DNA from 3 places in the Bacillus shivajii genome. Region 3 is predicted to be linked to each of the others. Evidence: riboswitches for the same ligand, from Rfam matches in the RefSeq annotation. Region 3 holds a riboswitch; each other region holds the start of a gene.
What was found. A riboswitch is a leader RNA that binds a small molecule or an ion and turns the genes downstream of it on or off. The one in region 3 is predicted to bind cyclic di-GMP.
Positions count from the first base shown of each region.

Region 1: it holds a riboswitch for cyclic di-GMP, as region 3 does, so the genes downstream of both, LGQ02_RS14565 (sensor domain-containing protein) here and LGQ02_RS16580 (response regulator transcription factor) in region 3, are expected to answer to the same signal.
Region 2: it holds a riboswitch for cyclic di-GMP, as region 3 does, so the genes downstream of both, LGQ02_RS20635 (DUF192 domain-containing protein) here and LGQ02_RS16580 (response regulator transcription factor) in region 3, are expected to answer to the same signal.

Region 1 is NZ_CP084703.1:2,981,221-2,991,452, reverse strand. Features, by position in the region: gene ald (alanine dehydrogenase) at 1-752, opposite strand, end outside; gene LGQ02_RS14575 (KTSC domain-containing protein) at 991-1,209, opposite strand; gene LGQ02_RS14570 (thioredoxin family protein) at 1,377-1,604, opposite strand; cyclic di-GMP riboswitch class II at 1,850-1,933, shown strand; gene LGQ02_RS14565 (sensor domain-containing protein) at 2,077-3,888, shown strand; gene LGQ02_RS14560 (disulfide oxidoreductase) at 4,081-4,515, shown strand; gene LGQ02_RS14555 (thioredoxin family protein) at 4,520-4,996, shown strand; gene LGQ02_RS14550 (ATP-binding protein) at 5,078-6,391, opposite strand; gene LGQ02_RS14545 (hypothetical protein) at 6,485-6,751, shown strand; gene iadA (beta-aspartyl-peptidase) at 7,670-8,842, shown strand; gene LGQ02_RS14535 (MarR family winged helix-turn-helix transcriptional regulator) at 9,040-9,501, shown strand; gene LGQ02_RS14530 (efflux RND transporter permease subunit) at 9,488-10,232, shown strand, end outside.
Region 2 is NZ_CP084703.1:4,300,839-4,311,070, forward strand. Features, by position in the region: gene LGQ02_RS20575 (type II secretion system F family protein) at 1-335, opposite strand, end outside; gene LGQ02_RS20580 (type II secretion system F family protein) at 339-1,307, opposite strand; gene LGQ02_RS20585 (TadA family conjugal transfer-associated ATPase) at 1,313-2,770, opposite strand; gene LGQ02_RS20590 (CpaE/TadZ family protein) at 2,786-3,604, opposite strand; gene cpaB (Flp pilus assembly protein CpaB) at 3,633-4,349, opposite strand; gene LGQ02_RS20600 (pilus assembly protein TadG-related protein) at 4,359-5,279, opposite strand; gene LGQ02_RS20605 (TadE/TadG family type IV pilus assembly protein) at 5,290-5,673, opposite strand; gene LGQ02_RS20610 (A24 family peptidase) at 5,673-6,188, opposite strand; gene LGQ02_RS20615 (Flp family type IVb pilin) at 6,221-6,403, opposite strand; gene LGQ02_RS20620 (Flp family type IVb pilin) at 6,436-6,618, opposite strand; gene LGQ02_RS20625 (Flp family type IVb pilin) at 6,651-6,833, opposite strand; gene LGQ02_RS20630 (Flp family type IVb pilin) at 6,866-7,048, opposite strand; gene LGQ02_RS20635 (DUF192 domain-containing protein) at 7,071-7,415, opposite strand; cyclic di-GMP riboswitch class I at 7,574-7,660, opposite strand; gene LGQ02_RS20640 (DUF421 domain-containing protein) at 8,103-8,828, shown strand; gene LGQ02_RS20645 (class I SAM-dependent rRNA methyltransferase) at 9,621-10,232, shown strand, end outside.
Region 3 is NZ_CP084703.1:3,435,303-3,445,534, forward strand. Features, by position in the region: gene LGQ02_RS16570 (glycogen/starch/alpha-glucan phosphorylase) at 1-440, shown strand, start outside; gene LGQ02_RS16575 (alpha/beta fold hydrolase) at 621-1,409, opposite strand; gene LGQ02_RS16580 (response regulator transcription factor) at 1,585-2,292, opposite strand; cyclic di-GMP riboswitch class I at 2,334-2,420, opposite strand; cyclic di-GMP riboswitch class I at 2,655-2,738, opposite strand; gene LGQ02_RS16585 (glycine betaine uptake BCCT transporter) at 3,049-4,575, opposite strand; gene LGQ02_RS16590 (glycine betaine ABC transporter substrate-binding protein) at 4,899-5,810, opposite strand; gene LGQ02_RS16595 (cysteine hydrolase family protein) at 5,836-6,495, opposite strand; gene LGQ02_RS16600 (GbsR/MarR family transcriptional regulator) at 6,513-7,055, opposite strand; gene LGQ02_RS16605 (hypothetical protein) at 8,316-9,005, opposite strand; gene LGQ02_RS16610 (DUF2249 domain-containing protein) at 9,171-9,698, shown strand; gene LGQ02_RS16615 (hypothetical protein) at 9,711-10,232, shown strand, end outside.

The sequences.
Region 1 (10,232 bases), 450 kb from region 3:
TCTGTAACTAATTTCGGGGCTTTTGCTCCAGGAATTAAAACTGCACCAATGACTAGATCAGATTCTTTTACAGCATTTGCAATGTTTAACGGGTTACTCATGAGCGTATTGATTTCTGTACCGAAAATATCATCTAGCTGACGTAGGCGTTCAGGACTCAAGTCAATAATTGTTACATCGGCTCCAAGTCCCATAGCAATTTTCGCTGCATTCGTTCCAACAACACCGCCACCAATAACAGTTACTTTTCCACGTTTAACACCTGGAACACCAGAAAGAAGAACACCACTTCCACCTTTAGGCTTCTCTAAAAATTGAGCCCCAATTTGGGCCGCCATTCTTCCAGCAACTTCACTCATTGGAGTTAGTAAGGGTAGTGTACGATTTACTTCAACCGTTTCATAAGCTATCGCTGTTACTTTCTTCTCCGTTAGTGCTTTAGCTAATTCTGGTACAGCAGCTAAGTGTAAATACGTAAATAAAATTAAGCCTTCACGGAAGTGGTCATATTCAGAAGGTAATGGCTCTTTAACTTTCATCACCATTTCGGCTTGGTCCCAAACTTCCTTAGCTGTATCTAAAATAACAGCTCCAGCATTCGTATAATCTTCATTTGTGAAACCGCTTCCAATTCCGGCGTTTGTTTCAACAAACACATCGTGTCCTGCTTGAGATAATGATAAGACCCCCGCTGGAGTAAGTGCAACTCGGTTTTCATTGTTCTTCACTTCTCTAGGTACTCCAATTCTCATTAATAACCCTCCTTGTATGTAGTCCTTGTAAATAAGGGAAATCTATCCAATTCTATTTTATCGAACTCGTATATGTTGTACCACTATTTTTTTTATTCATTTTGTCGTCTCGAGCTTCACGTGAAAGAAAAAGACTTCACATTTACTTATCATAAGCAATTGCGTGATAAGTTAAACGGAAGTCTTTATTATTTATTAGCAAGTTTTCATTTTATGAATTTGTCTATTTGCACCTGTTCTAACGGTCATTAATCATTTTACATGGGTACCTTGGTTGGATTCTTTCCTGAAAAAAATCAGTATGATCTTCACTAGACAATAACCCAACATAATCAGGCTTAAACACTTCATAATATATCATGTAATCGCCGTCTTTAAATCGTACATGCAATTCCCTCATTATTTCATCATATGCTACAGACTTAAGGTTTCCGTAATTTAAGTCGACAAATTCCATTTTTGTTCCTCCTTTAACAGCTTGAGGTTTTTGTGTACTATCATTCGTTATATGAGAGTTGATTAAGGCTTTAATTCCAATGGTGTTGATTTCTTTCGTTTTTTCCAGAGTAGTGAAAGCCACGTTTTATCTATTAGAATACCCTAAGTGGAGGCAAAAGAAACAAGCTACATAAAAATTTGTGTTAGTTCATCTTTTGATAGTACTTTTCCGGTACTCATCACTTGTCCATTTACTAACAATGTTGGGGTGAAAATGATCCCTTGAGTTGGAGAGGCATCCTCATAATAAACGTCAAGGTTTACATGAATTCCGATATCATTAAGCACTTCCAATAACCTTTTTTCGACAACTTTACCTATTATATTTCGCGTAATGTACAGCTTAATATTCAACCGCCTCACCTCGCTTTCTTAAAAAGTACGTCTCACTATTATTATAGAATGGAAAAATCAGAAAAAACGCTTGTTATATGACAACGCTGTGAAAACTTTTTGTCTAAAATCAAAACATGAAAAATGGGGAAGGGGTAACAATTTTCACTATATTAAAACAATTTATAAAAATATTTACCAAAATTCTTGATTATTTATCTCCAAAAAAATAGAATAGTAATAGATATATTTACAAGAAATCGAAAAATAAAAGAGGAAGCGATGAAACCATGTCTTCATTTGGGCACTTTGACATGCTGGAGCTAGTAGTGCAACCGACCTTATTGAAGGTCGGTTTTTGTGTTTTTATAGGGATAAAAACTTTGATTCATATGCTCTAAAGGTTTATTTGGAAGCTGTGTTATCGAAGGTATTCACAGTTTCTCCCCCTAGAACGACCGTGCATAATGTTTTTCATCCAAGGAGGGAAAATATGAAGAACAAAGAGACGAACATTACTACGAAACCATATCAACATAATGATTTACCAATGTGGTTTAAAAATGTGTGGTTTCAGCAGCAAGAAGATGATAGTAAGAAGGAAGAGGAGGAAGGGCGTCCCTATCGTGAGCTTGTTCATAAGCTAAAGTTTGCGTTAGAAAAGACTTCATTTCTTATTATCGTTACAAAAGATGGTGACATTACGTACATAAGTGAAGAATTTGCTTCTTTATTAGGTTATAAAACAACAGAGCTTATAGGAGAGAAATATGTCGATTATGTTCAACCTCTCTTTGACCACAGTGAAAATGAAAACGGCTTTTTTCATGGAGGAAGTGAAGCTGTTTCAGATTGTGTATTGGAAGTAGAAAGTGGGGAAAGTGTCACCCTTGAAAGGTATTCCATGCCCATATTTTCTTATGATAAAGAAAGTAGTGGGTATATCATTATTCATCGTGATGTAACCAAACTAAAACAAGCTGAACAAACCATTGAAGAATTGGTTATTTATGATAAACTAACGAATCTTCCTAACCGCGAAAAATTCGAGCAAGATATTATCGGCGAAATTCAAAGTGCAAAAGTAGACACAAGCCGTTCATTTGCTGTTTTTTTCATTGATTTGGATCGTTTTAAATTTTATAATGACACGCTCGGACATTTCACTGGAGACCAGCTGTTAAAAAAGATTGCAAATTCATTAAAAAGTGTTGAAAATACAAATGTAACCGTTTATCGTTACGGCGGTGATGAATTTTCAATATTGTTAAATGAACCTAGTTCTAACAACGAAATTCATCAAGTAGCAGAAGAAATTTTACAATGTTTTCAAACGCCATTTATTATCAATGGTAATGAATTTTTTATAACAGCGAGTATTGGCATTTCAGATTTTCCTTATCATGGGGAATCTTTTGATTCGATTGTGTATCAAGCGGAGCTAGCAATGCACCATGCTAAAGAAAGAGGGAAAGACCATTACCAATGGTACACTCCTTCGATCAAAACGAAATATGTTGAAAAGCTTGAGACCGAAAAACGTTTAAGGTTAGCAGCTGAAACAATGGATTTTCAATTATATTACCAACCTCAAATTGATATGAAGGAAAAAAAAGTAATCGGTGTTGAAGCACTGATAAGGTGGAGGGATGATGAGTTAGGAAACATTCCTCCGAGCTCATTTATTCCACTTGCAGAAGAGACAGGACTTATAGTACCCATTGGGAATTGGGTATTAGAGCAAGCATGTAAGCAAGGGAAAGAGTGGTATGATAAAGGGATTGTTTTACGGATGGGTATTAATATCTCACCTATTCAATTTCAAAGACCAGACTTTGTAGGTAATGTTAAGCGAGTTTTAGACAATACAGGTCTACCACCAGAACAACTTGACCTTGAAATTACGGAAAATGACTTACTATATAATCGAGAAGAGTGTTTTAAAACATTAAAACGCTTAAAGGAGTTAGGTATTAAAATTTCGATCGATGATTTTGGGACAGGCTACTCATCTCTAGGTTATTTACGACGTTTCCCTATTGATACTTTGAAAATTGACCAATCATTTATTCGAGAAGTCATAGAAAATACGAATGATCAGGCTATTGTCACCTCAATCATCCAATTAGCTCATAATATGAACTTACGAGTAATTGCTGAAGGTGTTGAAACTGCTGATATGGTAAAGTTTTTAAATGAAAAACACTGTGACGAAATGCAAGGGTTTTTATATAGTAAACCGTTACCAGCAGATGAAGTGACAAATTTTATTTTAAAAACAACACCAGTCATGATCTTTTCATAAAACGAGCATATAAATAATGGATTTTTCATTCAGTTTTTATTATAGTTTATATAGCTTACGTCAAAGGCCCCTTCAATAGCATGTTAATAGATTGTTGTGTACTAAACAATCTTTTAGATGCATTTAAAGGGGTTCTTTTCAATTTATTTATGACGTATGTAAGATTTTAGTGGTACGGAAAAGAGGGGAAGTATGGAAGAGAAGAATCAAAAACAGAAAATAGAAAACTTGATGTTTATTTCATGGGCGATCGCTTTTATAGGCACGATTGGATCACTTTATTTCTCAGAGGTTCGTCATTATATCCCATGTGAGCTTTGCTGGGTTCAACGAATTTTTATGTACCCTTTAGCGATTACATTGGCAATAGCAGTTATAAGGAAGGATGCTAAGCAAGCGGTTTATACACTGCCATTAAGCTTGTTAGGTGCTGGATTTTCTTTATACCACTATTTGCAGCAAAAAATACCGGTTATAGGAGAAAATTCAGGAGCGTGTGGGATCATACCATGCACACATCAATATATTAACTGGCTAGGATTTATTACAATACCTTTTTTAGCATTTATGGCCTTTATTAGTATTTCTCTTATTATGGTATGGATTATAAAAACCACAAAGGAGTAACGTTATGAAAAAAATTATTATTTTCGCCAGTGTTATTATTTTGATTTTCGGTGCGTTAGCATTTATTACATCTTATCAAAATAAACAATTGACAGTGGATAACCCTTTTGGAAAGGAACGTCTTCATGCCGAAACGATTGAACAACTTGATGATCCAATGTATTCTAATATTATTTTACCAGAAGAACTTGATGAGAAGCTTACCGCAGGGGAAGATGTAACGGTATACTTTTATAGCCCAACATGCCAATATTGTAATCAAGTTTCACCTGTATTAATTCCGTTAGCTGAAGACATGGGGGTAGACTTAAAGTTATATAACTTACTTGAATTTGAGCAAGGGTGGCATGATTATGGAATTGAGGGGACACCAGTTGTCATTCACTATAAAAATGGTGAACAATTTGCTGAAATATCAGGAGTTCATAATGAAACAACTTATGGGCATTTTTATGAACAAGTCGTCTTGAGCGGTGAATAATAAAAAGTGAATATAATAGAGGAGGTATGAGTCGGTGTTTTCAACCTCCTCGTTATTGAATTGAAAAGAGTATCTTTTTCCTTATAAACTTTGAGATGGAGTTTGTTTTGTGAGCGTTTTTTGCTCATGGGCAATCGGCAGTTCGATCATAAATTCAGTTCCTTCATTGACCTTACTTTGTACTGAAACTTGCCCACCCCAAGAGTGGATAATGTTGTAAGTGATCATTAGACCTAATCCAGTTCCTTTTTCTTTTGTCGAGTAATATGCCGTACCAAGTTGTTTTAACTGATCATTGGTCATTCCACAACCGGTATCTTTTACTCGTAAAATAACACGTGAACGCTTTTGCGTGGCTGAGAGAATGAGACTTCCGCCATTTTCCATAGCTTCAATGCCATTTTTCGCTAAGTTTAAAAGGACTTGAGTCAGTTCTCTTTCGTCAGCTTTTACCTTTAAATGCGGTGGTACATCACGGTAAACAGAAACATTATTCATTAGGGCGTATGCTTGAATCGTGTGTCTTACTTTATCCATTACATAATACACTGAAACAGGTTCATAGACTTTATCTTTCGGTTTGGCTAAAGATAAGTAATCGCTTATAATTGATTGGGCTCTGTCAAGCTCTGACATTGTTAGCTGTAAATATTTTTTTTCATCCTTAGAAAGCTTTGGACTCGAATGGATAAGCTGAATAAATCCACGTGCAACAGTCATCGGGTTCCTCACTTCGTGAGCGACTGAAGCAGCCAGTTCACTGACTAACCTAAGTTGTTCACTCTTTTGTAAATCTTGTTCTAACTTTTCGCTCATTTGGATACGTTCGATTAAGAAAAGGATAAGTAAGGTTATGAAGCCAAGGGCTAATAAGTATGTAATGCCAGTAATAAATAGCTCTAACCTGGATAACATCGTAAATGGATGATTCGGATAAAACATGACTATACTAATAGGAGCTAAAAATATCGCAAGTGTAATAAGCTTTCTTTTTGTTTTAGTTAGTTGGTAATATGATTGTGACAGTAGATAAGCACCGCAAACAATCATTAGACCGAAAAGCAAACCTAAGACCATAACGTTTGCGCCATATAAAAGGAAGTTTGTTACCGCTTGGACGATAATTACCATGAATCCAAAGGTTATTCCTCCAATAAAAGTAGCGATAAATATGACAATATGTTGGAAATCAAGTGGTAGGACGATTTGCATGATTTCGATTTGAATCGGGAATAACATAGTTAAAACAAGAGTTGCGATACATAATATTAAAAAAAAGTACTTCGTTAATGAACGATGATGGTGATAATGCAACCCTTTCCAAAAAGTAATATATAAGAAGATTGGTGTTAATAAAAAGAATAAATTTAATAGTACTTGTAAAAATGTTTCCATAATGGGTCTCCTCCCAATCTTCTCTATCTATTTTCATTGTACGAAGATTATTGGACAAATTCAAACAATTTTAACAATTTAAGGAGTGGTAATATGAAAAAGCTTATTCAATTTATTGGAATTGGTATTTTTGTCGGGTGGGCAATTGCACTTATCGTAAATTTCTCCATCTATCAACATACTGCGTCAATGGCGACATTATTCCATCCAATAGTTGATGGAATCTTATTTATGGGGATTATGTTATTGTTATATTTCGTCATATTTGTTTTATATAACAGAAATTCAGTTACAGCATCAATTGGACTATTTGTCCTTGGGTCAGTTTCTATCGGAATTGCTGCTATGTTATATTTTTAACTATAATGCCTAGTTTTAGAGCATGGACATATTCTTTAAAAGGTTCAGCCTCTTATTGGAAAAACGTCACACACTTGTATTTTTTGAAGGGTTTAATAAAAAAGGTTCGGTTCACACATTTTTGAACCGAGCTTTTTTATTTTTGGCTTTGTTAAAGGTTAGTGTTGATTTTCAAAAATACACTCGCTTGCACCCCAGGGCACAAGTGCGACATCCGCTCTAAAAGAGTGTTCCTGCGCCGCTACGCTTGCTCCTCGTAACTTGGAGTTTATTCTTGGAGGTATTACTTAGAAGCTCTTATGCTTTAGTGCAAGTCCTAATAAGGAACTTCGGCTAAAGTCGATCACGTCCTATGATCAACACCGAAGCCACCACCTCCTGTGGAAGTAAGCCTTAGTTGCCACAAGCTCAACTCCTATGATTAAACGTCTAGTTGCGACGAGTAACCGCAGGAGAGTTGTCGAGACTAAGTTAGCTGAAGACAAGCCCTCGGGAAAGCGTCCGTCTGAAGTAAAGTTCACACTCATCATTCGGAATTTCGCATCATCTTTTGAGTTATGAAATTGATTCACTTATTAAAGTAGTAATACTTTTTTTCATATACATCCCCCTAAATTTAATTTAGCGATATTTTCACTAACCTACTATTAACTATTCATTCCCTAACAGGTACTTCTCGATAAGAACAAGAATAGAAGCAAGAATAGTGCGAGCCGAAAATCACTCAAGGCGAACGTGGTGAGTTTTGAGAAGGTGAGGCCTTGCACTGGGCTGAAAGCGAAGCGGCATGTGGTGCCAAACTTCCTAATTTATTTTCAGGGTAGAAATGAGATTATAATGGGCGTATCATAATGGTAGGAATATTTCTTACATTATGAATTTTTAACTTGTTTCAAATGATAGAGGAGTGTGACAATGATGTTAAAATTGATAAAAAATGGAGAGGTTTATGCACCAAATTATTTAGGAACAAAAGATATACTTATTGCTAACCAGAAGATAGCGGCGATAGATGACAACATCGAAATTACAGCGGATGGAAAACATTTAGAAGTTATCGATGCAAAAAACATGGTTGTTTCACCAGGGTTAATTGATGGTCATGTACATATTACAGGTGGGGGTGGCGAAGGAAGTTTTAAAACTCGTACACCTGAATTAATGTTAACAGATTGTATCGAAGGTGGGATTACAACTGTAGTTGGTGTGATTGGTACAGATGGAACTACAAGAACGATGACAAATCTTGTCGCAAAAGCAAAGGCACTGAATGAAGAAGGGATTACTTGTTTTTGTATGAGTGGAAACTATCATGTTCCTGTAAAAACATTAACAGGGTCTGTAGAAAATGATATTATGCTCATTCAAGAAATTATTGGGGCTGGAGAAATAGCAATTAGTGATCATCGTTCAAGCCAGCCGACGAAAGAAGAACTTGCAAGGCTTATTAGTGAATCAAGAATTGGTGGTATTTTATCTGGAAAAGGTGGAACGGTAAATATTCATGTAGGTGATGGAGCGAGTAAACTTGAGCTTCTAGAAGAACTCGTTGAAACGACTGATATTCCGATCAGTCAAGTATGGCCGACGCATATTAATCGAAATGAAGAGCTGATTGAAGCGGGAATCATATATGCGAAAAAAGGTGGATATATCGACTTTACAACGAGTAGTTTAGATCCTGATTTAGAGAATTCTGATCGAAAGTGCAGTAAAGTACTCAAACGAGTATTACATGAAGGGGTACCAATCGATCAAATTACGTTTACATCGGATGGACAAGGAAGTTTACCGAAGTTTAATAAAGATAAACAATTCATTGGTTTAGGTGTAGGAAAAGTAAGCAGCTTATTTGCAGAAGTTCGTGATGCATATATCAAGGAAAATGTACCTCTTGAAAAAGCATTAAAAGTTGCAACAGAAAACCCTGCCAAAGTATTAAAGCTCGAAACAAAAGGGGTTTTGGAAGAAGGAAAGGATGCAGATATCTTATTTATTTCAAAGGATGACTTCACGATTCATAGTGTCATGGCGAACGGAAAATGGCTTATGCATGACAGTGAATATGTCGTAAAAGGTACATTTGAATAGTAAACGTCTATAAATTGAAATAATGAAGAAAGGATACTCCATTGAGGGTATCTTTTTTTGTTTTGAACATCACTTACCATAACTCATTCACATTTTTGTCACATTATTATCGTTGTAAATTTATTGACAATGTAAATGAAAAATCTATATAGTTAAGAAAGTTAATTATTAAAAAACTTAACATTTTGAGGTGGAGTATGGATAGGGAACGTTTAAATAAAGAAATTGAGGAACTTGTCGTAGATATTGCGATGATGTTAAATCATGAATTTAGCTGTGAATATGATAACAAGCTATCTTCAAACCAACAGCTTTTATTGTTTTTAATAGGAAAAAAAGAAGTGAAGTACGTAAAAGAAATTGCTCATCACTTAAATATTTCAGCAAGTGCGGTAAGTCAAATGGTTGCAAAGCTGGAAAGTATGAAAATGGTTGTACGTGATATCGATGTTTCGAATCGACGAAACACCATCTTAAAACTAGGCCCTGAAGGGACAAAATTACTAGACCATATGGAAAAAAAGCGTCAAACCATTTTTGCAAAATACTTATCGAAAATGCAATATGAAGATTTAAGCAACTTACAAAAAGCTTATAAACAATTTCGAGATATAATAGTAGAAGAAAGAGACAAGGAGGGTTTACGTGAAACTGACTAATTTTTCGATAAGAAGGCCAGTGTTTACTCTAGTAGCAATGACTTTGTTCTTACTATTAGGATTAATATCACTGATTAATATTCCACTCAAGTTAATCCCTGATATAGACCCGCCAATTGGAGCGGTTGTAACGAGCTATGATCAGGCAAGTCCAGAAGAAGTTGTGCAAAAGGTTTCACGGCCATTAGAAGAAAGTCTAGCAACATTACCGGGCTTAAATAATATTAGCTCGATTTCAATGGAAGGGTCATCATTAACAATTCTTGAATTTTCTTGGACGTCTTCAATTGATGATGTTGAAAACGATATAATTACTCGGATGAACCAAGCACCTTTACCTGCTGAGGTTGGTGATCCACGTTTCTTGAAATTTGATCCTTCACAATTTCCAATCATTCAGCTCTCTCTTTCAACAGTAAATGAGGATGATGATTTAAGTGAACTTGTGCGTGACTTAGAGCAGGAACTCGTTAAAATTGATGGGGTTGCAACAATCGATGTCGTTGGCGATGCTCTTGAAGAAATTGTTGTTGAATTAGATCAAGAGTCGCTAGAGGATTATCAATTAGAACAATCTGAGGTTGTTGATGCGATAAGAGCTCATAATGTTACAGCCCCTGGTGGAACAGTAAGGAGTGGCGATTATGAGTTAACCACACGTGTCTTATTTGAAATGAATAACCTTGAGGATATTGAATCGATCGTATTAACAGTAGATCCTGAAACAGGGG
Region 2 (10,232 bases), 870 kb from region 3:
AATAGCACTTGGACGAGACGAAACTCAAACGGTGTCATGCCAAATGGCTTTCCAGCTTTCAAAAGCTTTTGCTCAATTTTTTCTTGCTTCTTCTGCTCGACATTTCTTTGGAAACTTCGTTTAAATTGCTTCCAAAATGGTTCAATCATCCGTTTGAAAAATGATTGCTTAGTTTCATCATCACGGCCAATGGTGTTATTGGTACCTTGTATAAGCTCTCCTTCTCCAGTGAGAAGCGAAATCCTCTTGGAAATAGCTTTCTGGCGTTCCTTCCGCCAGCTCCACAAACCGACAAGGAGTAAAACAACCGTTATTACATATAACAATATCAACATTATTTACACCTCAATCGTTGTAACTTTGCGAATAAAGATCAGTCCTAGAATCGAAGAAACAGTCGCAATAACTAATAGCATTAAACCGATAGGATGTGTGAAAAGAACTAACATGTATTCAGGATTTACAACAAATAAAATTGCGCCAAGTATAACTGGCAATAGACCGACAACTAAACCAGACATCTTTCCTTGGGCTGTCAACGTACGAATTTGCCCTTGGATTTTAATTCGATCACGAATGGTTTCCACTATTTTTTCTAATACAATCGCTAAATTTCCACCAACTTGACGCTGAATGACAATTGCTTGAATCATTAAATCTAAATCTTCACTAGGCATTCGTTCTTTCAAACGCCCTAGAGCCTCTTCAAGCGGTGTGCCATATTGCATCTCTTTTATAACAACGGCAATTTCTTCTTTCATAGGTGATGGTGACTCTTCCATAACCGTCTTTAATGCTTGCGGGAAACTAAATCCAGCTCGTAATGCACTAACAATTGTTGATATCATTTCTGGTAAATGATCATTAAATTTTCTCATTCGATCTTTCTTGCGCATATTTAAAACGAGCTCTGGGATCGCATAACCGACCGCCGCTCCAATTGGCAAAATGATAAAATGATCAACAATTAAATAAAGAATCCCTCCACCAAGTGCAATCGAAATCCATTGAAACATAACAAACTCCTCAGGCGTAAGTGGTAATCCGGCCTGGTGAAGTCTCATTTCTATTTGCGTACTTTTGTCCTTTTTCTTTAACCTTTTACGAATTCGCTCTTTCGTTAAGCTAAATTCTAAGCTAAGCTGAAAGGTTTTCTTCTCTTTAATATTTTCCTCAGGTGCTCCGCCTTGTAAATATTGTTCAACCCTACGTTTAACTTGTGTATCTTTGTAAAATAGTTTTTGTAAGAGTGCTAAAAAAAATAGAGAGGTTGTAAAGAGAACCATGATCCATATTAACCAATCCATTCCCTTCACTCCTCTCTTTCTAAGAATACATTTGGTGGGATATGAATCCCGGACGTTTCAAGCTGTTCATAAAACTTTGGACGAACGCCCGTTGGAACGAGTTTACCTTTTACTTTTCCAAACTCGTCAATACCTTTTTGTTCAAATGTAAAAATATCTTGTAAAACGATGACATCGCCTTCTAATCCTTGGACCTCTGTAACCTTTACAATTTTTCGCGAGCCATCTTTTAAACGTGTCTGTTGAATAATGACATCAATCGCTCCAGCAATTTGCTCACGAATTGCCTTTACTGGGAGGTCAACCCCAGCTAGAAGAACCATCGTTTCAAGCCTTGAGAGCATATCTCGTGGGCTGTTTGAGTGGCCTGTTGCAAGTGATCCGTCATGTCCTGTATTCATCGCTTGCAGCATATCTAAAGCTTCAGCTCCACGTACCTCGCCAATAACAATACGATCAGGGCGCATACGAAGTGAGTTCCGAACAAGGTCACGGATCGTAATTGCTCCGCTCCCTTCAATATTTGGCGGGCGTGATTCCAATGTCACAACATGGTCTTGCCCAAGTTGAATTTCTGCGGCATCTTCAATTGTTACAATCCGTTCATCGTTAGGTATAAAACTGGATAACACATTTAATGTCGTTGTCTTCCCTGAACCTGTCCCGCCACTAACAAACATGTTCAGCCTTGCCTTAACACACGCATCAAGAAACGTTGCCATCTCTTCTGATAATGTACCGAAGGAAACTAAATCGTTAATTGTAAACGGATCTTTTGCAAATTTTCGAATCGTAATCGTTGGACCATTTAGCGCAAGTGGTGGAATAATGGCATTTACACGAGAGCCGTCTGGTAGTCGTGCATCTACCATTGGACTGCTCTCATCAATTCTTCTTCCAATTGGCGCAACGATTCGTTCAATCACATGAAGAACATGCTCATTATCACGGAATTTAATATCCGTCAGGACGAGCTTTCCTTTTCGCTCGCAATACACCTGATTTGGTCCATTTACCATTACTTCTGATACATCATCGTCCATTAATAATGGATTAATTGGACCAAACCCCGTTAAATCATTGATAAGTTCCTCTACTACTTTTTTACGATCGACATGTTTTTTTAGGCTATCATTCTCTTTAATAAGTTCTACAGCTATCTCATCAATCTTTGGAACAATCTCTTCTACATCATTAACCTTTTTCATTTCTTGTAAGATTTGTTTATGAATTAAACTTTTTAATTCATCGTGCTTCTTATTTTTTGTTGGCTGTGTTTGGATTGCTTTCGGTAATTCTACATTTGGTTTCGGATCTTTTTTTTCTTCCGTTTCCTTTATATCTTTTGCTATTGGCTGTTTTTCAACGTTGTCATTTTCCTTTTCCTTTATAGGAGAGGACTTAGCCGGAGTCTCTGTAGATTTTGGATTTTGTTTATTTTGTAAACGATTTAACAAACTCATCTTGCTCGCCCTCCCTTATTTTTTCTTTGGAAAGACTTTTCCGAATAAAGATTTTTTTTGGATTGGTCTATCTGTTTCACGATTTGATATTATATTCTCTGCCATTTTAAAAATACTCTTCGAAAGATCCGATTTACTTCGGCTAGATACAACTGGTATGCCTAAGTTTAATGATTGGGCAGCAATTTGAAAGTTGTTAGGCATATATTCTACTCGTATTACATTCATCATATTTGGTACTTCTTCTGGCTTTAATAAACTCTCCATATTGTACCGGTTCATCACAAGTCTCACTTTTTCTTTCATCTCAAGTTGTTCAAGGGTTCCGATCATCAGTTTCGTGTTTTTTAACGCAGTCATTTCTAAACTTGTTACAACTAATAATTCATCAGATATATCCATCAAATCGACGGTCTCACTTTTTAATCCATGACCTGCATCAATAACGATAAAATCAAACGCTTGTCTTAGTACGTTAACGATACTGATGAGGTGATCACTAGTAATGAGCTCTGCAAACTCTGGACTCTCAGGTGCTGGAAGCACTTGTACTCCTGATGAATGATCCGTTAAATAACTAGTGACACTTCCTTCATCAAGGCTTCCTGATTCATCAATTAAGTCTTTTATCGTAAATGATGGCTTTAAGTCCATTGCCAAACTGACGTCACCAAACTGTAAATCACCATCAATCAAACATATATTTAAATTTTTCTTTTTTAGAGCTAATGCAAGGTTTACCGAAAGGAGGGTTTGTCCGATGCCTCCTTTAGCACTGCAAACGGTGATCACTTTCCCTTGATTCACTCTAATGGAGCTTTCTTTTTCAGCCATGTAGAGTGACCTCCTTTACCGTAAATGTTCACTCTTCTTCATTTTCTGTAGTTTCTGCAATATCATCCGTAAGATCTTCTACATTTTCAGTCCGCAGCCTGGACCGCAGAGTCATATGAATGCTTCCAGTTTCAAATGCATGTACTGCAGTTATCGTATCTTCAGGTGCTAGTTCTAATGTAATCGAACTATATTCCACATAAGGCTCTCCTTCAGACACTTCAACCATTTTTCTCCCTACAGCTAAAACACGTACATTGGAAAGAATGATTTCAGTTTCAATTTCAGCGTCTTCTCCTGTTGGAGCTGTGTATATTACATCGACATAGTCTTCAGGCTCAATTAAATTTGAGACAGATTTAACAAAATCGACACCTAGAGCAACTGCTCGGAAGCCCTCTTGGACTTTACGAGAAACGAACTCCGTTTCATCCCTTTCTGACCTTAACCGATGAGAAAGTATGATTTCTCCTTGATCAATAAAGGTCGTTGCAAACTTGCCTTCCACTTCACCAATTTGTCTATAAGCTGCTGGGTGCACTTGATCTTCCGGCACTTCACGTATTTCAATCATTTCTCTCGTAATGGTTTGGTTTAATTCAATCGTTTCAGTTGCAGCGACAACTTCTACTTTTTGAACCTCTACCTCTTCAGTTTTTGTACCCTCTTGCAAGTTTAAGAAAAAAAGAAGAGTGGTTATCACTCCCATGACAGCTGCCAAAAGGAATATTGTTCTTGATCTCATGTTTTTCACCTACTCTGTTAATCTAACAACAAATGCTCCACGTTCTTTAGCAAGTTCGCTTTCGAAGCCTGTTCCTGTTCGTTCAATAAACACGCCACGAACGACCGTATCATTACGTGACATCGGTTCTGAAATATAGAAATAAGCAAAGCCCGTTACCTTTACTTGCTTGAGCTGATTTTGGTCATGGTTATAAGGCTTATAAACCGGCACTAATAAAATACGTCTGCAGTCTCGTTGATTCATATCACTGCATGAGTTAACAAGCTCATTTACAGCCTCTCTCGTCGGGCCAGCAATATTTCCTGTTTGTGTATTTAAAACATCACCGACAGATATTGCCTCTTGATAGCCATATAATAAGTTATCCTTATACGTCCGTGCACCTGGTCCCTCAAGCGCGAGAACCCCAAAATTACCAGTGTCAACTTCTGTTTCGTCAACTCTTAATTTATACTCAACGCCATATTCTAATTCAACCGATTCTTCTATTCCTAAAGGTGCAGCACCGACTGCATTTCCCATTACTCCTACTCTCGCTATAGCTGATGCCTGTACGTTTACCTCTTCCACACCAAATAATGATGCAAACGTTAATGGAACTGGTTTTTCAAGTCGAATGGAAAGACGGTCTCCCATGGCTACATGAAGATCATAAAAAGAGTCTGTTTCACCATGTGAACGAAGAATGTCATCAACGACAGACTTCGCCTTTTTATCATTAGGAGCCATTAATTCTTGAGCACCAGAAAGGACTGCAGCATTGGCAGTCTTTTGTAAGTGAGTTTGTTGCATATAAAGCATCCCCCCATCAATGACAAGACCTGTTATACCGACAAGGCCGGTAAATACCATTGATGCGAGGACCAGTGCATGACCATCTTCTTTTTTATATAAGAATTTTTTTAAAAATCCCATTAATAATTGCATGTTATATCCCTCATTCAACCCGAATTGTCGATTCAGCCTTTAAGTGAATGGGCTCTGAAAACAAAATGTTCACAAAAGGGGTAAACGGTTCAACTGGATATTGCAAAGTTACCGTCACATAATCTCCTGACCTACGAAGTTCTTGTGACGGTGAAACGCTCACTGTTAATTGAGAGCTGTTGCCTGCATGATAATTGTTTTTAGCAAATTGAATAATATCTGCATCTGCTCTACCGAATCCCCCTAATCTGACGGTCTCTTGTGCTGTAAAGTGCAAAGTGCTATACGAATAAAGCATACGGCCAATATCGAATATTCCGACAATCAGAATAAGCAAAATCGGGACAATTAGAGCCATTTCAACAAGTGATTGCCCTTTTTCGTTACGAAGCATTATAGCATCACCCCATCAGACAAAAATGCTACAAACGCACCAGCAACAATTGCCACACCATAAGGATATGTCTTCTTCATCGCTTCTTGATCAATAAAGGAAAATTTCATTCCATATTTCATGCCACACAACGAGTAAAAAGCTGACTTCAATCTTCCTAATAACCCTTTTCTAAATAGAAGTACGCCAAGCGCAATCAAGCCACCAAAAACAGCCATATATATTGCTGTAGTAAAAACAAATGCCGCTCCTTTTACTGCACCGATCACTGCTAATAGCTTGACATCTCCAGCTCCCATGCCGCCCATCAAATATGGAATGAGTAGGATCAAGAGTCCAACCAAAAATCCAAGTAGACTGCTTAACAATCCTTCCCATCCAAAGAATAAAGCATTTAGGAGGAAAGCCGCAACAAGTGCTGGATAAAGGACTTTATTATAAATTTTTCTGCTTTTAATATCGGTAATAATACAAATGATAAGAACAACCACTAATAAACTGTTTAATAAAGTCATTCACACTCTCCTCCATTTTCTATCTTTTATGATTAAACTCCGCTTGTGTCTCCGCCAATTCTTTCTGTTACATCTTTGAAAATATCCATGATTGTGTTTCCGAAAATCCCTAAGATTGCTACGACTCCTACTGCAATAACTCCTAATACTAACGCGTACTCGGCCATTCCTTGTCCTTCTTCTTCTAAAAATAATCCTTTAATAAACTTTTTCATGTTTTACACGCTCCGCTCTTTTTATTTTTTTATTAAACTCCGCTTGTGTCTCCGCCGATTCTTTCTGTTACGTCTTTGAAGATATCCATGATTGTGTTTCCGAAAATTCCTAAGATCGCTACGACTCCTACTGCAATAACTCCTAATACTAACGCGTATTCCGCCATTCCTTGGCCTTCTTCTTCTAAAAATAATCCTTTAATGAACTTTTTCATGTTTTACACGCTCCGCTCTTTTTATTTTTTGATTAAACTCCGCTTGTGTCTCCGCCGATTCTTTCTGTTACGTCTTTGAAGATATCCATGATTGTGTTTCCGAAAATTCCTAAGATCGCTACGACTCCTACTGCAATAACTCCTAATACTAACGCGTATTCCGCCATTCCTTGCCCTTCTTCTTCTAAAAATAATCCTTTAATGAACTTTTTCATGTTTTACACGCTCCGCTCTTTTTATTTTTTGATTAAACTCCGCTTGTGTCTCCACCGATTCTTTCTGTTACGTCTTTGAAGATATCCATGATTGTGTTTCCGAAAATTCCTAAGATCGCTACGACTCCTACTGCAATAACTCCTAATACTAACGCGTACTCGGCCATTCCTTGTCCTTCTTCTTCTAAAAATAATCCTTTAATAAACTTTTTCATGTTCACACGCTCCTCATATTTTTTATTCATTTATAGATAACACGTCTCCAACTTTCGTTTGCGAGTGAGATACAGTACCAACAGGAAGTTCTACCACTGACCTTGCATATTTATAATGCTTTCCTGCTTTATTAGGCTGTAAGTTCTCATTTATAGCGACAACTTTATTTCCTTCACCTAAATAAATGACATCAATGGCGTAGTTCATAAAAAACGTATGAACGGATCGACAGGGTTTTAAATGGATTGCTTTTCCTGAGCCAAGCTCTTTTGTAAACATTAATCCTTTCAAGCGTTTCAAAAAACTGTAGGCTTGTTTTACATCACTTGCGAGCACATTTTCATTGCTCAGGTTTACAACCTTCACTTTCTTCACCTCCAAAATGAAAATACCCCACCTTTACCGAAAGGTGGGGTATCTGTCATGCAGTTGTACATTCATATAGAATAGGATAGAAATAGATCAAAAACGAACTATTCCCATCATCTTACTCCATATTAAATATACAAAACTGCCCCAAATCTTTCGGTAGCTGGCTGGCATTGCGCTTTCGCACAGAAGCCCCTAAAGCTTTGCGTCACTAGTTTTCACTAGTTTTGCCTTTATCGAGATCGAGAATGGTTATTCACGTATCAGATCTCTTAAACTCATCATAATGGACTAGACAAAAAATAAATATCCATCTGAAGGTCTATCTTTCGACATTTTCATTGTATCTCGATAAACCCCAATCTCCTTTTTGTAGTATAAACGGACTACCAAAACCCAAATTAATGTAAAATAAATGAGTAAAAGTTTAATCCTTCATAAATTTTCCCATAACCGTATGCTATCAAGCCTATTTCATTTAGCTTATTTATGAAGTAATTTTCTGAATATTATTTCTCCAGTGCTAGATAGTTTTCGACAATACTGTTATATGGACTTTTCCACTCCTTATTGCATTAAATAATAGTTCTGATAAATTATTTTAGAAATTGAATCCATTCATTCATAATTGTTGCTAATTGTAGAAAGCTAGAAAAAAGTGGAACATAAAGGGGAATGGAAAACATGCTTCAAACATTATCGGACTCTGCCGTTGTTTTAGGACGAGTCGTCACGATCTTTCCATTATTATTGGCTTTTGCACTTTTTATGGGGAAAAGAGCCATTGGTGAAATACCCGTATTCGATTTTCTCGTTATTATTACAATTGCAAATGTTGTTGGTGCAGACATTGCCGACCCAGAAATTCAACACATCCCTACAGCATTTGCGATTGTAACAACTGCCTTGCTTCAACGACTCGTTGCAAAATTAAAATTATCCAACCGGAAAATAGGTAGATTACTTACATTTGAACCAACCATTATTGTCTATAATGGAAAGATTTTAAGAGAAAACCTAAGAAAGAATCGTTATTCGATTGATAATTTATTACAAATGCTTCGAGAAAAGAATGTATTTGATGTTAATGATGTACATCTAGCGGTCCTAGAAGCAAGTGGTGGTTTAAGTGTATTAAAAAAAGGGGATAAAGAAACCGTCACGAGAGAAGACTTGCAAATCAAGAATAAAAAAATGGATATTGCTTACCCGGTCATTGTGGAAGGAAACATTTATTCGTCCGTACTTAAAGATTTGTCACTTACTGAATCGTGGTTGTTTGAACAGTTGCATGCCCGTGGAATACGAGACCTACAAAAAATCTTTTATGCATCCATTAATTATGAACATGACCTACACATTTCGTTAAAAGACGAAAATCCAAACCAAGCCCCAATTATATATCATTAATTCACCCAAATAATTCCAGTTGCCAGGCACATGGAATTATTTGGGTGTTCATTAGAGCGCTAAATTTGTGATGAAATATATCATTTCTGACTATCACTAAAAGACTTTTATTAATTCGTCTTTTATATGCAACTTCATCTTCTTTTAACTCTTCACCAAAAATTTTCACTGATCCTCTATAATTTTGGATTAGCTCAGCATAATCTTTACTGTCATACTTTCCCCTGCTCGATTCAGCCCAATATAACCAAAAATTTCCCTTCCTCTACTTCAAGGTCTATATCATTTAAGATCATTTTACTTCCAAAACGTTTTGTTAACCCTTTTATCGAAATAATAGGATTTTTATGATGTTCGATTATAACCACCCCCTTTTCCCATCCATATTTTAACATAATTGAATTAATTTCATAACTCAAAATATTATGCGAAATTCCGTATGATGAGTGTGAACTTCACTTCAGAGGGACGCTTTCCCGAGGGCTTGTCTTCAGCTAACTTAGGCTCAACAATCTTCGCCTAAGTGGATCTTCAGCTCCTTGCTCTTGCGGTTACTCGTCGCTGATCCTCCGAGAGTCGCCGTCTTTTGTTACGTTCACTTCCAAATAAAACGTACATTTAATGAAATATTTATAATATCATTCGTTTCACTGCGCAAAAAATGAAATGATGGAAATTGATTCAATTAAGTGAAGTGGAACGTATTAACTGCTCAAAAATCTAGTCTCGTTTGTTTTATCAGCCATTTCGTGAAAGAATATGGATAAGCTTTAAGAAAAGGATGAATGGAATATGAATGAAATTCGAATAAAAATTAAACAACGACATGCAAATAAATATAAGTCAGGTTACCCGTTACTTTTCAAGGAAGCAATAACAAACCTTGATTCGCTGAAAAGTGAAGGCTCCTTACTTTACTTTGAGGATGAAAAAGGTTCGTTTCTCGGCCGCGGTTATTACGGAAGACAAAATAAGGGGTACGGCTGGGTACTTACACAAAAGCCAAATGAGAAGATTGACCAAATGTTTTTTGAAAAAAAACTAGCTAAAGCTCTCGCAAAACGCGCTTCCTTTTATGAAGATCCTAACACGACTGCTTTTCGCTTGTTCAACGGAGAAGGAGATGGAATTGGTGGACTGACAATTGATTACTTCGATGGTTATCTCCTTTTCAACTGGTATAGTGAAGGAATGTATACATTTAAAGATACGATCATCGAAGCTATACATTCAGTAAGTGATTTTAAAGGAATTTATGAAAAAAAGCGCTTCAAAACAGGTGGAAAATATATTGACGACGATGACTTTGTTACGGGGGAGCGAGGTGAATTCCCGCTCGTCGTGAAAGAAAACGGTGTAAACTTTGCCGTCTATTTAAATGAAGGTGCGATGGTTGGCGTATTT
Region 3 (10,232 bases):
CTGTAGGTACGATGGATGGTGCAAACATTGAAATTCGTGACTTAGTTGGCGATCAACATATTTTTATGTTCGGTCTTAAGGCTGATGAAGTATTAAATTACTATGAACACGGAGGATATACAGCGCGAGACATATATAACACAGACGATCGCGTGCGGCGTATTTTAGATCAATTAAATGAAGGTGTTTTTGGCTCACAGGAGATCGAGTTCAAAGATATTTATTACAACATTTTATATCACAACGACCCTTATTTTGTTTTAAAAGATTTCGACCCTTATATAGAAACTCACGAACTCGTCGAGCAAGCATATCGCGACCGCTCAACATGGATGAACATGAGCGTCACAAACATCGCTTACTCTGGTAAATTCTCTAGTGACAGAACGATTCAAGAATATGCATCAGAGATTTGGAAAATAAATAAAACACATCCATAAACCAAAAATCCCCAGGTGCCAGGCACCAGGGATTTTTTTTGTTTTAGAGGTGCTGTTAGTCCGTTATTATGGCCTCATTAGTAACATTTATTTTTAGTTTTGCTGCTTTCATTTTTACCTAATAAACAAACGAGCATGGATGTTATTCTCCAATGCTCGTTTTTCGTTTTCTCCATTAATTTAAACCGCTTCTGTTTTGTGATAAGTAGATATAAATTTAATCGTTTCATCATTAAATTGCCTTGGTTGATCGATGTTACAGACATGGCCTGAATCTTCAATTCTTTTTAACAATAACCCTTCTTTTTCTTCAACCAGCTTTTCTACTGCTGGCAAAAACAAATAATCTTCTTCTCCCATAATAAACATGGTTGGAATACCATTAAAATTTGTTTGTAATCGTTCTAGTAGAGGGTTCATTGCCTTTAGTAGGGCGAACCAACGAATAAACTCTTTTTGACACATTTTCTTCGCTTGATCTACAAATGCACTCCTCGACTCAATATGGTTACTCTTTGGCATAATAATCCATGCAAGAAAGCGATAAAGCCACATATACGGAATAATATATTTCGTTAAATTACCGAGAGCCATTAAAAACTTTGTCCTAACATTTAGTTGAATGACTGCACCACCTAAAATCATTGATTCAATACGGTCCGTATGTTTTTGTGCCATTGTCTGAATAATGATCGTTCCAAGAGAAATGCCAACTAGATGGGTTGACTTAATATGTAGATGGTCAAGGACATTTACAACCTCATCTGCAATATCTTCTAGTGAATCACCTTTTTGCCAAGGGATACCATTCGATTTACCATGCCCTCGTAAATCTATTAATAATACATTAAAGTGTTTCTTAAAATCTTTTACTTGTTTATGCCAAGTCGTTGAATCTCCGCCTGCCCCATGTATAAATGTTACCCATGGTCTACTGGCATTTGCTATGTATACTCGGTGGTGTAACATAAATAATATACCTCGCTTCTTTACTTGAAAATCTTTGATGTACGTTAGCATTATACCAAAAATCAGACTTTTTTTGTTGCTAGATGTACCAACTAGATAAAAACTTATCGACAAACTCCTTATTTTTAAATTCCCAAACTATGAAAAAGAGGTGACATGAGTCACCCCTTCCTTTTTATCTTTCAGCATCTACCCAACCATTCTTTATTGCTTTAACCATTGCATCTGTACGATCATTTGCGTCCATTTTCTTTAAAATCCTACTTATAACGGTTGTAACAGTAGAGTGAGCAAAAAATAATTTTTCTGCAATTTTACTATTGTTATAGCCATCTAAAATCAAATCAAGAACAGCACATTCTCTTTCTGTTAATACTAGAGATATTTTTTCTTTATTTAATTTAAGGGTTTTAATCGGCTTTAACCTCATCTTTTTATTTTCTATTTCTAATGTGAGATTAATATGTGTTTCTGGTTCCAGAAATGCTTGCTTTTCTATTAGGGATTTGATCACGATCTCATAATGATTCTCTAAGTATGGTAATGAAACGATTCCATTTATAGGTAATGATAAGAAATTAAAAATTTGTTTTCCAATTGGCTCTTTACTCACTAACAATATCGTAGAATGTTCTGCTTTAAAAGAATGAAGCTTTTCTTGTAAGTGGTAAAATGATTCTGGTGTAAGCTTTTCAACTAATAGTACAACCCACGAATGGCCTTCTTTCATTATTGAAGGGTGGTCTGTTTGGACTTTTTTCATATACATTGCTTTTAATTGATTAGATATGTCATCTTTTACATTTTCAGGAAAGTCATTATTTGAATCTATATATATGATTTTTGCACTTTGTGTTTCGATTCTTTCTTTCACTTCAAGCATGATAGATCCTCCCAAGTTTTTTTTATGGTTTGTCATTGTCAAACGGCAACTGGCTGACTTAGCTTTGTTATGCCTTAGTCCCTTTAGTTTTGCGTCACTACGTTTCCATAGGTTTGCCTTTTTCGTTTCACCTCGTTTCTGTAAAAGGATCATCATGTACGAGAAATGTTTTTACCATCATCTCTTCTTCTTCACCTTTTTTTCTAATGCGTATTCATTGAGGCAACTTAAAGGTATTTATTGATTACGCTATTAATAAATCTTAGCAAAGAGCTGAAGTCAGGTGCTGTACACGGTCTTTTTATATAAATAAAAAAAGCTGCTTACATATACATAATGGGCAGCTTGAATAAATGAAACATTTATGCAGCTGGCTGGCGTATCTTTTAGATTTAGCCCCTTTAGCTTTGCGTCCTGCTTTTTCAAACAGTTTGCCCTTACTATTTATTTTTTCGACATAATTTGATTTATTTTAACAATCTCTGCACATTGTACTTTACCATAAAATATTACCTAAAATCAATAGCCAGGCTAGTTATTTCTTCCTATACAGTATTATTGTTTTTTCCTACAAACTTTAAATATAGACAAAACTAGGATTTTAAACGCATAACAAAATACCCCCAAATATTACCAGGTGCCAGGCACGTGGTAATATTATGGAAATGTCCTATGCTTTATAGTCAAAATTGAGGATTAACGGACATAAAAAAACTGCCACATTTGTGCGTACACATTTGTGACAGTCTTTGGATATTAACTCGCTTTTTTCATCTTTTGTTTTCCGTCTTTGTTGCTTTGTCCGAGCTCTTTTAATTCTTTGTTCAGTGCTTTTACTAAACCGTAACACATCACAAGCACAATAAAGGACAATGGTAATGCACTGACGATAATCGCCGTTTGTAAGCCTGCCAATCCACCTGAGTACATTAAAACAGATGTTGATGCAACTAAAATTAATCCCCACGTAATTTTCACTCGATTTGGAGGATTTAACTTTCCACCTGTCGTCAGCATTCCTAACACGAATGTTGCAGAATCTGCTGATGTAACAAAGAACGTTGTAATTAACGCCACGGTTAAAACAGATAAAAGAGCTGTTAATGGTAAGTTTTGATAAACAAAGAATAACGCCGTTTCCAGACCTTGTCCTGATACATCAAGTCCTTGGAATAACTCTAAATAAATCCCTGTTCCACCAAACACCGTAAACCATAAACCACATACAACCGTTGGAACTAATAATACTGCAACCGTAAATTCACGAATTGTACGTCCTTTTGAAACTCGTGCAATGAACATCCCGACAAATGGTGTCCATGAAATCCACCATGCCCAATAAAAGATCGTCCATCCTTGTGTCCATGCTAACTCATCTGCATCGAACGGTGACAAACGAAGTCCCATAAACGCAACGTTTTGTACATAGCTTCCTAAACCTGTCGTAAACATATTTAATAAAAATAACGTCGGTCCTAGGAAAAGCACTGCAAATAACAACAATGTAGCAATTGTCATGTTGGCATTACTTAAATACTTAATCCCTTTAGAAATACCGGTACTTGCTGAGACAATGAAAAGTACTGTAATGATCGCCATAATGATCATTTGAACACCAAAATTATTTGGAATTCCTACTAAGTATTCTAACCCTGCATTAATTTGTTGAGAACCTAATCCAAGAGAAGCTGCCACTCCGAATAACGTAGCAAATACCGCAACAACATCAATTGTTTTCCCAACAGGACCTTTCACCTTCTCACCAAGTACTGGTTGAAGTGTCGAACTCATTAATCCTGGAGCATCTTTTCTAAACTTTTGATAAGCAAGAGCTAATGCAACAATCGCATAAATTGCCCATGCATGTAATCCCCAATGAAGCCATGTGTACTGCATCCCAAGGGTCGCAGCTTCTTCTGTACTTCCATCACCTGTTGGTGGTACAGCAAAGTGTGAGATTGGCTCAGACACACCATAGAATAAAAGTCCAATTCCCATCCCTGCTGAAAACAACATCGCAAACCATGTTGGACGGTTATAATCTGGCTTTGAGTCAGGCTTTCCAAGCTTTATTTTTCCATATTTACTAAAGATCATAAAGATCGCAAATGCTAAAAAGAACGTTGCAACTAATTGGTAGAACCAACCGAATGATTCAAGAACAAACCCTTGAGCGACACCCATCACAGAAGCTAACTGCTGTGGAATGATCACTCCTATTAATACAAACAACACGGCTATACCGACAGAAACTTTTAAAATTGACCGATCACTTTGATCCAAAACGTAAAACACTCCTCTAGTTTTTTTCAAGCATCGCAACTTGCGATCGCCTTATTAAAAAATCCTTTTTAATTAAACCATAATTCCGTATAAACCGAAAAAACTGTACAGAATGATTTTCAGAAGAATTCTATCATTTATTTAAGTGAGAACGACTCACCAACTTCATTTATACAAATCCATTCATATAAGATCATTTACACGACTTTTCTAAACGTAACTACAATTCCTCTTCCTGTTATCTGTGAAATTTGTTAAAAAAAGTCTATCAATGATTTATTATGTAGAAAAGCCGTGCCTCAAAGACACGGCTTTTTCTATCTTTAATTTCCTAGCATTTCATCAACTTGGTCACGATTGTCTTCGATCCATTGTTTCGCTGATTCTTCAAATGGAACGTCATCTTCTTCATACTTTAGCATCATCTCTTCAAGATCTGCTACTTCAATACTCCAGTTAGATAAAATTTCATAAGCTCTCGTATACTCATCTTCAATTCCGTTATAAGAAATAACATAAACGTCATCTGACTTAAAGATCTCTTTTTCATCTTCTAAAAACTTAAGGTCAAACTTCGCAAACATCGAGTGTGGTCTCCATCCCGTAAAAATAACCGGTTCTTCTGCAGCAATTCTTTCTTCAGCTTCAGCCATCATCGCAAATTCACTAGATGTAGTTAATGTGTACTCATCACCAATACCATACTCTGCGATAAGTTCCTCAGATAATGTAACAATCCCAGCTCCTGGATCAATTGAAACAACACGACCGTCATACTTATCAGCATTTCCTACTAAATCTTCAATAGAATCTTCCTCTACATAGGCAGGAACAACCCAGCCAAGTGGAACATCAGAATAGCTTGTTGCTACTTTTTGTAAATCATCTTCATATCTGCTCCATAGTTCTGCTTCAGTATACGGAAGCCATGCATCCATAAAGAAATGAACGTCTTCATTTACTAACCCTTCGAAAATAACTGGTTGATCTAACATTGAAAATTCTACTTCATACCCTGCTTCTTCCAAAATTAATTTTGCAATGTTTGTCGGAGCTTCCGTACTTGTCCACGTTGTTAAACCAAAGACAATCGTCTCGCCATCAACGACATCACTCGTTTGTTCTTCTTCATCACCTGCAGGCTCATTTGTTTCATCAACGTCATTTGCTTCACCACATGCTGCTAGTACAGCTACAGATAAACCTACTAGTAATAATCCTAACTTTTTCTTCATCCTAATCACCTTTCTTGATTCTTTATTATTTATTTAATTTATTAAACATTTCTCTCATATTTTCTGGTGTGAATTGTAACGAATCAGCGCCCGGAGACTTCCATGCTCGATACGATTCACCATTTAGCTTTTTAACTAATTCATCTGTATCATAAACTTGTAAGTTATACACCCAATTGGCCATCATTAAGATCGATGCCATATGTGCCCCTTCATTGGAGGCTCCGCACATATCTTTTACTAGATTGATTTGATAGTCTCTGAAATAACCATCAAAAACAGAAGTCATTAAACAACCATCTGTTACAAATCCTCCGATTATCACGTGCTTAACTCCTAGGTTTCTTAACATTAGATCTAAAGAAGTTTCATAAAAAGCACTCCAGCGGTACTTATCAATGACAACATCTTCTTTCTCAGGAGCTATTTCCTCAAAAACTTCATAGCTATCAGTTGAAGTAGAATAATAGATTGGTGTTCCATCTTCATGCAACGGTTCACCATCTGATAAGCCGATTGTATCAGCACGATTAATATGTCGTGTGTAAATAACCGGAATGTTTTTCTCACGGCACTTACTGATCAAATTTTTCGCATTCTGTACAACTTCTTCAACGCCATCAATACCGAAGTTACTTTCTTTCTGTATATCAATTAATACTAAAGCTGTTTTATTTACATCCAAATCTCAACTACCTCCATTTATTTATCTTTAGTTTTAGGGATATATTTAAAAATTTCATGCGATTCGAACGCATTTGCTAATCGCATGGTCCAATCAAAATAATCTAGCGAGTTGTTCAAGTTTTCCAAGTCTTGTTTTGCAATGTCTTTTACTTCATCTGACGAAGATTCCGAAAGCTCTTCTAATATTGGCTTTGCCTGCTCATTCGCTTTCATAAATAAACTACGTTCTTGACGTAAGTTCTTTACAAAGAAATTAATAAAATTTCTCATAAAATCTTTTTCTGCAATAAAATGATCTTTTCGCTCACCCTTTTTCCATACCTTAATAACCATTTCTGTTTCTAACAGTTCGCGCATCGCGTTACTAACACTTGCTTTACTCATGGCAACTTCATCTTTTATGTCATCTAAAGACATCGGCACTTCCGAAAAATATAAAACACCGTAAATTCTCCCTACTGAAGGAGTGACTCCGTAAATGACCATCGTTTGTGCAAGGGCACTAATCATTACATCACGTGCTTCTTCTACTCTTTGCATATCTTCATTACTGTTCATAAGGTCCACCTCGTTTCCTGCAAAATAATGGTTACCACTATGTACAAATTGTATTATTTGTTTAATTTGTATTAAACGACTTGAACAATTAATACTTTATAACTTATTGCGAAAAATGTCAAATCGAATCGTACATTTTTCTAAAAAAAGCTTTACAATCTTAGTTGCTGTTTAAAACACGTGACGCCTATGACTTGTATCAGCAAAGAGCGTTTACATCACGAATAAGCTTCGAGTTGCCTCGACGGATACACTTCAAAGCTCTACTAGCAGAGGAAGAGGCACGGGTCACGAGGAAGCAGACCGCATTGCCTGCGGCAAAGAAGACACCGCGAAAGCAAACGAAGTGCAGCTTGAACGGATGTCGCGCTTGTGCCTAGAGGTGCAAAGAAGACACCGCGAAAGCAAACGAAGTGCAGCTTGAACGGATGTCGCGCTTGTGCCTAGAGGTGCAAAGAAGACACCGCGAAAGCAAACGAAGTGCAGCTTGAACGGATGTCGCGCTTGTGCCTAGAGGTGCAAAGAAGACACCGCGAAAGCAAACGAAGTGCAGCTTGAACGGATGTCGCGCTTGTGCCTAGAGGTGCAAAGAAGACACCGCGAAAGCAAACGAAGTGCAGCTTGAACGGATGTCGCGCTTGTGCCTAGAGGTGCAAAGAAGACACCGCGAAAGCAAACGAAGTGCAGCTTGAACGGATGTCGCGCTTGTGCCTAGAGGTGCAAAGAAGACACCGCGAAAGCAAACGAAGTGCAGCTTGAACGGATGTCGCGCTTGTGCCTAGAGGTGCAAAGAAGACACCGCGAAAGCAAACGAAGTGCAGCTTGAACGGATGTCGCGCTTGTGCCTAGAGGTGCAAAGAAGACACCGCGAAAGCAAACGAAGTGCAGCTTGAACGGATGTCGCGCTTGTGCCTAGAGGTGCAAAGAAGACACCGCGAAAGCAAACGAAGTGCAGCTTGAACGGATGTCGCGCTTGTGCCTAGAGGTGCAAAGAAGACACCGCGAAAGCAAACGAAGTGCAGCTTGAACGGATGTCGCGCTTGTGCCTAGAGGTGCAAAGAAGACACCGCGAAAGCAAACGAAGTGCAGCTTGAACGGATGTCGCGCTTGTGCCTAGAGGTGAAAGCATCCGCCTGTAAACGGATTCGAGTGCTTTATTTAATAAAAACCAAAATAAAAAGGCAACATGTAAAACTTAATGTTAAACATGTTACCTTGGACAGCCCTTTTAACGAAACCTCTATTATTTCTCATGAATTTTTAAAAGATATTTGAAAACCAAGATCTAATAGATTGAAAAAGACTTTGGAAGAAATTCTGGTTTTGCACATCCTTTTCTACCAATTGATCCTCTACTACAATACTTTCTCCTTCGTTGAACGGCATAACCTTTTCACCTGCAACAACATTTACCATATCTGATCCATGATGATCATAAATCATTTGCCTATTCGTTTCATTGAATGGTGAAATCCCAACTTCAACAGTATTTCCAACCACATCAACACTCGTATAATGAATTTCGATCCCATCCGCTTCAAAAGCATTCAAATCAATTTCACGCTGCTTTTCGATCAATTCATCTTCTGTATAATCGACGATTCGAAATACAAGTTCTGCTGGATCCTCTGCTAACGACTTTAATTGTTCTTTATGTTCATCATTGATCTCTTCTGTAAAAGAGAGAACAATGACCCCTAAGTCACGTTGCTCTCGATCAATATGCAAACTAGCAAACACATCATCATCTATTTGTTCAAAAATATAGTTTCGCAATGCTTCAATAACCTCTGTATGATTTGAATCAATTCCTTCTTCTTCCCAATCTTGCAGTTTTTCAGTAAACGAATCTAATTCTTCATCATTTGCAAAAACAAGATTGACACTCACCATACTCGAAAGCAATAAAGTGATACCCAAAATTGTGATCATTTTTTTAAACGAACTCATATTTAATCCCCTACTTCCCTCTTTTTTCTTTTGACGCAAACGGACGCAAAAAGTTACATGTGAATCGGTTACTCGGCTGCACGTGGTGATTTTGTGATATGAATCACCCCATATTTTTTCGAAGTATTTTATAGTGAAATTAAGTCAAATATACAGGAGGCTGTTATGAGTCAAAAGGTAACTCTCGATGTTCGCAAAGATTTAGAAAATAACCAAGATCCGTTCAAAAAAATCATGAGCACGGTGAAAAATTTAAATGATGATGAGATTTTCGTCCTTCACTCGACAATAAAGCCTACTCCATTATTAGGGGTCATGAAAGCAAAAGGATTTGACAATGAAGTCGAAAAGCTCGGAGAAAAACATTACCAAACAACTTTCCAAAAAAGAAAGAATGGCTTGTTTTCTTCGTTTTTTAAGAAAAAGAAACGTGAAGTTGCGCCAACAAATAACTCTCCTCTAAATCAAGAGGAATTAACCGCCACTTTTCTTGATAACCGAGGGCTTGAACCACCACAACCAATGGTTCGAACAATAAAACGATTAGAAATGCTCGAACCTAATGAAACATTAACGATCCATAACGATAGGGTTCCAGTCTATTTAATCGAAGAACTAAAAGATATGGGGATTCGCTATTCGATCGAGGAACAGCCTGATGGTTCAGCTAAAGTGCATTTAACGAGAGAATAGAGGTGAGCTTGTATGCAGAGCGGCTTGCAGCAATCATTATCAAAAAGCGATAACCAATTTATTTTGCCATTTTCGTTTATTATTTCTAGCTTCTTTTTTCTAATTATCTTTTCGGTCATGTTTATCCTATATCCATCTTCCTTTTCACCAGAAATGGTGAGAGGACCACATGGTATTGCCCTTTCTCATTTGTTTATTTTAGGATGGATGACCACATTAGTCATGGGAGCAATTTATCAATTAATTAGCGTGATTACGCAAAAAAATATTCACAGTAAAAAAGCAGGATTCACGCATTTTTTCCTACATTTCATCGGCGTTACTGGGCTATTAATTTCAATTCCTGCTTTCAACCTTGAAGGAATGATGGTTTTTGGTGCAATGACAATAGTCGGCGTACTCATCTTTATAATCAATGTTTTTATGACAATCATTCGTTCAGAACTAAACAATCAAGTGATCTTTGCAACGAAAAGTTCCCTTATATATTTAGGATTAACTGTAGTCAGTGGGCTCATCATGGTTGTAAATTTC